One region of the Pseudonocardia ailaonensis genome, then DNA from elsewhere that is predicted to be linked to it. Evidence: riboswitches for the same ligand, from Rfam matches in the RefSeq annotation. Region 1 holds a riboswitch; the other holds the start of a gene.

Region 1 (3,394 bases):
ACAGCACCTCGCCGACGAGCTCGGGGTCCAGTGCGGAGGTGGGCTCGTCGAAGAGGATCACGCCGGGTTCGAGCGCGAGGGCCCGCGCGATGGCGACCCGCTGCTGCTGGCCTCCGGAGAGCTGGCGAGGATAGGCGTCCGCCTTGTCCTCGAGGCCCACGCTGGCCAGCAGCTCGAGACCGCGTTCCCGTGCCGCGGCGCGGGAGAGCCGGCCGGCCGCGACGGGCCCGACGGCGACGTTGTCCAGCACGGTGAGGTGCGGGAACAGGTTGAAGTTCTGGAAGACGAAGCCGATCCGGGTGCGCTGGGCGAGGATCGCCTTCTCGCTGAGCTCCTTGAGCCGGTCGCCCTGGTGCCGCACGCCGATCGGCTCGCCGGCCACGCTGACGTAGCCGTGGTCGAGCGTCTCGAGGTGGTTGATCGCGCGCAGCAGCGTCGACTTCCCCGAGCCGGACGGGCCGAGGATCACCGCCACCTGGCCGGGAGCGATGGTGAGGTCGATGCCGGCGAGCACATGGTTCGCGCCGTAGGACTTGTGCGCCCCGTGGATCTGCACGGCTGCGGGTTTGGCGCTGTCCCCGCCCACGGCGGTCACCCCGGTTCCCTGTTCGGTTTCCTGCTCGGCGGCCTCGCGGTCGGTCCCCAGGCTCATCGGAACGCTCCTTCCCGGAAGCGCGCCGGGAGATCCCGGACGGCGCCGCGCAGCTTCTGCAGGGGTGTCGGCGGCAGGGTGCGCAGGGCGCCGCGCGAGTAGTGCCGCTCGACGTAGAACTGCACAACCGAGACGATGCTGGTGAGGATGACGTACCAGACCGTCGCCACGAGCAGCAGCGGCACGATGTCCCCGGAATAGGTGCTGCCGAGGTTCTGCGCCGTGCCAAAGAGATCCAGCAGGGAGACGTAGAAGACCAGCGACGTGCTCTTGATCAGCCCGATGACCAGGTTGACGTAGGAGGGCACGATGGCGCGCAGTGCCTGCGGGAAGACGATCCGCCGGAACTGGTACCCCCGCGGGATCCCGAGCGCCGACGCGGCCTCGTGCTGCCCCTGGTCGACCGACAGGATCCCGGACCGGACGACCTCCGCGGAGTACGCCGACTCGTTGAGGGTCAGCCCGACGATCGCGATCACCATGTCCGTTCCGAGCGTGGTCACCCCGAAGGTGAGGAATGCCGGTCCGAACGGGATGCCGAGGCTCAGCGACTTGTACAGCGCGGAGAAGTTGTAGAGGAACAGCAGCACCACGATCAGCGGGACCGAGCGGAACAGCCAGATGTACGCCCAGCTCACCGCCTGCAGCACCGGGTTGCGCGACAGCCGCATCAGGGCGAGGACGATCCCGCCGAGCAGGCCGAGCACGGCGCTCCAGGCGGCCACTTCGAGCGTGACCAGCAGCCCCTGCAGGATGACCGGCCGGAAGAACCAGTACTGGAACCGGTCCCACTGGTAGAAGGGGTTCGTGACCAGCCCGTGCACGACCTGGGCGAGCACCACCAGCACGACGACGGTGATGATCCATCTGCCGGGCCGGCGCAGCGGGATCACGCGTTGTGCGGCACCGGGCCCGGGGCCCGCCGCAGGCGCGGCGGAGGTGGGCGGCTGGGGGCCCTGCTGCGTGGTCGTCGGCGTTCTCCCTGTGGGGGACACGGTGCGGCTCCAGCGGTGGGTTCGGGCACACGGAACGACCCCGGATCGGGGGACGATCGAGGGCGGACCGGGCCGATCGGCGGGGAAGGACGACGAGGGCCGGGAAAGGTGTTCTCGGTGGGCGCGGCTCAGAGCCGACAGAGGGCGCTGTTGACGCGCTGCAGGTCGATGTGCCGACGGCTCGATGCGAGGGGACGGCCGTACCGGCGCCAGTCCACCATCGATCGAGCCGTGTGCATCGCCTGTCACCGTTCCGCCCCGAAGGGCCTCGCGCCTTACCGGTTCCGCGACGGGCGCAGCTCCGGTCGGGTCGTCACCTGGGGCACCCCACCGCGGCGCGAGGGTTGCCGGTCAGCAAGCCAGGGCTTGTCGCTGACACTCATGACCTGTCGCGACGGACGCTACGTCGCACGATCGTGAAATGTCAACGAAATGTGACCGGCAGGGAATGCGGCAGCCGGTGTCCGGACAATTGGGTGCGATTCCCGGAAATGCGCCTCGTATTCGTGTGCGTGCGTGGGGGCCTGGGCGGGTGAGAAATTCCCCACCGCCGATCGGCGGCGCCGATCAGCCCCCCGTGGTGAGCGAGCCCGCCAGCTCCCAGGTCCGGCGCCGGTCCTCGGGACCGTGGAGGTCGGTCTGGGTCAGCACGATCTCGTCCACCCCGGCGTCGCGGTAGCGGCGCAGCCCCGCCGCCACGGCAGCCGCATCTCCGATCAGGGCGAGATCCGCGGCGCGGGAGGCGCCCTCCTCGGCGACGACCTTCGCGTAGGAGGGCACGTTGTCGTAGAACCCCATCTGGTCCGCGGCGGCGCCGCGCACGGCGTCGGGATCCTCGGTGACGACGGCGGCGACCAGGGCCACGACCCGCGGCGCCGGCCGGCCCGCGGCCCGGGCGGCGCCGGCGAGCGCCGGGATGATCCGGTTCTCCAACGTCCGGGGCCCGGCGAGGAAGGGGAGGATGCCGTCGGCGAGCTCGCCGCTGGCCCGCAGCGCTTGAGGACCCATGGCCGCGACCAGCACCGGCACCGGCGCGGCGCCGGGCAGCGGGCCACCGCGTTCGGGCGTGACGGCCGTGACCAGCTCACCGCGGAAGTCCGTGCGTCCGGTCGCGACGGCGGGCCCGATCGCGGCGAGGAACTCGCGCAGCCGGGCGACCGGACGTTCGAACGCCACCCCGAACGGCTCCTCGATCAGGAACTTGGCGCCGATCGCGAGGCCGAGGCGGAACCGGCCCTCGGTGGCGGCCTGCGCGGTCACCGCGTTCGCACCGAGCACCAGCGGGTGCCGGCCGAAGACGGGGACGGCGCTGGTGCCCACGGCGAGCCCGGGGACCTCGCGGCCGACCAGGGCCGCGAGGGTCACCGCGTCGTAGTCGAACCGCTGGCCGAACCACGCCGAGCGCAGTCCCGCCGCGGCGGCGTCGCGTGCCTGGTCGACGACGGCGTCGACGTAGTTGGCGGTCCGGGCCGGATCCGTGCTCGCCGCGAGGGCGACTCCGATGTCCATCGTCGTTCAGCCCGTCGCCGCGGGCAGCGCGCCCTGGTCACGGCCCGGGTTGCGGGGCAGGGCGGGCAGGCCGAGGTTGTCCCGCAACGTGGTCCCGGTGTAGTCCTCGCGCAGCGATCCGCGCTCCTGCAGGAGCGGTACGACCTTGTCGACGAACTCGTCGAGGCCCGTCGGGACCAGGTGCGAGCCGATGATCAGGCCGTCGGAGCCGTCGTTCTGCACGAAGGAGTCGATCTGC
Region 2 (3,394 bases), on a different contig from region 1:
CGTACTGCGAGAAGTCGTGCCAGCCGAAGGGGCGGCCGAACTGGGCGAGGTCCTTGGCGAAGTCGCGGTCGGTGCGGCGCCGTTCCTCGATCTCCCGCGCCTGTGCATCGGTGTCGGCAACGATCACGTCGACCCCCGGGAGGATCACGATGCCCTCCGGATCCCGGCCGTTCGCGGCCGCCCGGTCCCGGATGTCCTTGGCGAACGCGACGCCCTCGTCGATCGTCGGATGGTGCGTGAAGATCCCCTCGCCGATCGCGCCGCCCAGCTCGCGACCCTCCTCGGAGTTCCCCGCCTGGAAGATCACCGGATGGCCCTGCTCCGACCGGACGAGGTTGAGCGGGCCACGGACGTGGAAGTGTTCGCCGCGGTGGTCGAGCCGGTGCTGGCGGTCGGGATCGACGAAGACACCGGTCGCGGTGTCGCGCGGGAAGGCGTCGTCCTCGTAGGAGTCCCAGAGGCCCTGCGCGATCCGCACGGACTCGAGGGCCCTCGAGTAGCGGGTCGGGTGGTCGAAGTGCTCGTCGCGGCTGTAGTTCGCGGCGGTGCCGCCGTCGCCGGTGGCCACGACGTTCCAGCCCGCCCGGCCGCGGCTGATCACGTCGAGCGAGGCGAACCGGCGGGCGAGGTTGAACGGGCTGTTGTAGCTGGTGCTGACCGTGGCGACCAGGCCGATGTTCCGGGTCGACACCGCCACCGCCGACAGCAGCGTCAGCGGCTCCAGCCGGGCGAGGTAGTGGGGCGGCGAGTCCGGCGTGATGAACGCACTGTCCACGATGAACACGAGGTCGAACAGGGCCGCCTCGGCCTGCCGGGCGCGGGCGATGTACCAGTCGATGTCCACACTGGCGTCGCCGGGGATCTCGTCGTCCTTCCAGACGTCGTGCTGGCCGGGGCCGCCGACGCCCATCAGGACCGCACCGAGCTTGAGTTGACGGGCCATGCCACGTCCTTCCTGGAGATCGTCGAGAGCGCAGGACGATGCCGCCCGGGCGCGACGGAGCGCACGGGCGGAACGGGAGGGGAACCGGGGGAGATCAGGAGATCGCCGGTCGGGCCGCGCGCGGACGCCGGACCGCGTCCGGCACGGCGGAGCCCGAGCGGCCGATGCCGTGACGGCGACGACGGCGGCGTGTCAGCGACGAGAGCGCGGCGGGATCAGCGACAGGGGCGCGGACACGCGGCGGCCGTGGTGCGACCGAGGTCGATCGCGAGGCGCCGGGTCAGGCCGGCCGAGAGCACACGCAGGCGCAGGTCACCCGACAAGGTGACGAGCGCGAAGGGGTGCACGGCAGGCATGCACAGATAGTGACATCCCGGACATGGTCCGTCCAACTCACGGAACTGATCGCTACCGATAGAGGAACCTGATCGGCCGGCGCGGGGCGGAAGCGGCTGTGCCGCAGGGGAAGGTGTCCGGACCTTTGCCCGTTCCGACCTCGTCCTCCCGCCCCTCGGAACCTGAGCGTTCATGTTCTTGACAGGGTCGTTCCGCTCGGGGTTCAGTGCAGGGGACTCCATCCGGAGCGGCCGAGAGACCCGGCTCTGTGACGCCGCAGCAACCCGCAGACCACTGCAGGGTGCTTCCGCCGGGATTCGATGGGAGAACATCGTGCTCGCCTCACCGCGCGTGCCGGGCTTCGGTGCCTGGTCGAAGAGGCGCCATGTGGACTTCTGCCGGACCGGGGCCGCGCTCTGTCGGTGACGGCCGCCCCCGCCTGCCGTCCACCTCGCGCCCCGCCCGGAGACGATCATGTCCGCATCCCTGTCCTCGCCCTTCTCCTCGCCGTCGTCCGCGTCCTTCCCCACCCGCGACGACCGCCTCACCGACATCGGCGACCAGCTGCTGGAGTCGCTCGAGGCCCTCGTCGACCGGCACCGCTCGCTGCGGGCCGCCGCCGGGGAGGCCTCACCCAGCGAGCTGATCGCCGCCGAGGTCGCCCAGCACCTGGCGACCGCCCGCTCGGCGCTGCGGCGCACCCCGCGCCTCCACTGACCGGGCCGGTCAGCGGAGCGGGTGGATCGCCCAGCCGGCGAGGTCGGTGCCACCCCGCCACGCGTGCAGCACGGCGGCGCTGGGGGAGAAGAGCGGCTCCGGGAGGTCGTCGGGCCGGCACCACCGCCACTCGTCCATCGCGTGGGGTTCGAGCACCTCGGGCCGGGCATCGGCACCGACCTCGGCGTGGACCGCGAAGGTCACGTTGCTGCCCGCGGTGCGGACGCAGACGGCCAGGACCCGCGTCCCGGCCACCCGCAGCCCGGCTTCCTCCGCAGTCTCCCGGACGGCGGCGGCCACCGGCGTCTCCCCACCCTCGAGATGTCCGCCGGGCAGACACCAGCTCGGCGACTCGCCCGCGGTCACGCGATGCCCGACCAGGACGGTGCCGTCGGGCCGGGTGAGGACGACGCCGACCCCGACGGCCGGGCGGGGGAGGGGCGCGTCCACGGAGCGAGGGTCTCACCTCGCCGGCCCACCCGGCAGCCGGGCGTCACCGACAGCACCGGCTCCGCGACCGCCGCACCGAGTCAGTGGATCTGGCGCTCCCGACCCGCCCAGTGGACGGCCCGGAGCTCCCGCTTGAGGATCTTGCCCGCCGCCGAGACCGGCAGGGCGTCGACGAACTCCGCGCTGCGCGGTGCCTTGTACCCCGCGATCAGGGTCTTGGCGTGCTCGCGCAGCTCCTCGGCCGTCAGGGTCTGCCCCGGCCGGAGGACGACGACCGCGTGCACCCGCTCGCCCCACTCGTCGTCGGGCACCCCGATCACGGCGCAGGAGGCCACGGCGGGGTGGGCGGCGAGGGCGTTCTCGACCTCCGCCAAGTAGACGTTCTCCCCGCCGCTGACGATCATGTCCTTGATCCGGTCGACGACGTGGACGTAGCCCTCGTCGTCCATGAAACCGCCGTCGCCGGTGTGCATCCACCCGTCCCGCACCGCGGCCGCGGTGGCCTCGGGCTGCTCCCAGTAGCCGAGCATCACGTGCCCGCCGCGCGCGACGATCTCGCCGACCGTGCCCCGCGCCACCTCCCGGTCCTCGGCGTCGACGATCCGGACCTCGGAGTGCGGCGCCGCCCGGCCCGCGGCGCGCAGCCGCTCGGTGCGGCGGTGGTCGTCCGGGCTCAGCAGGGTGGCGACGGGGGACAGCTCGGTCATCCCGTACGCCTGGGTGAACGCCGCGTTGGGGAAGGCCTTCATCGCACGCTCCAGCACGGCCTGGGCGATCGGGGAGGCGCCGTAGAGCACGGTGCGCAGGCTGGTGAGGTCGTGCTCGGTGATCTGCGGGTGGTCGATCAGGATCTGGATCATCACCGGGACCAGCAGCGCGTCGGTGGCGCCGTGCGTCGCGATCGCCTGCATCACCGCGACGGGATCGAACGCCGGGACGATCACGTGC

The links. A riboswitch is a leader RNA that binds a small molecule or an ion and turns the genes downstream of it on or off. The one in region 1 is predicted to bind S-adenosylmethionine.
Region 2: linked by a shared signal. The riboswitch ahead of ABD324_RS06135 (hypothetical protein) and the one ahead of ABD324_RS37290 (putative leader peptide) in region 1 are both predicted to bind S-adenosylmethionine.

Annotation. Positions count from the first base shown of each region.
Region 1 covers NZ_BAAAQK010000009.1:387,819-391,212, reverse strand. Annotated here, with positions in the region: gene ABD324_RS17700 (amino acid ABC transporter ATP-binding protein) at 1-652, opposite strand, end outside; gene ABD324_RS17695 (amino acid ABC transporter permease) at 649-1,647, opposite strand; gene ABD324_RS37290 (putative leader peptide) at 1,776-1,868, opposite strand; SAM riboswitch class IV at 1,913-2,034, opposite strand; gene ABD324_RS17690 (TIGR03564 family F420-dependent LLM class oxidoreductase) at 2,215-3,156, opposite strand; gene ABD324_RS17685 (NtaA/DmoA family FMN-dependent monooxygenase) at 3,163-3,394, opposite strand, start outside.
Region 2 covers NZ_BAAAQK010000003.1:726,510-729,903, reverse strand. Annotated here, with positions in the region: gene ABD324_RS06145 (NtaA/DmoA family FMN-dependent monooxygenase) at 1-943, opposite strand, end outside; gene ABD324_RS06140 (hypothetical protein) at 1,159-1,299, opposite strand; SAM riboswitch class I at 1,515-1,606, shown strand; gene ABD324_RS06135 (hypothetical protein) at 1,754-1,996, shown strand; gene ABD324_RS06130 (nucleotide triphosphate diphosphatase NUDT15) at 2,006-2,446, opposite strand; gene ABD324_RS06125 (acyl-CoA synthetase) at 2,527-3,394, opposite strand, start outside.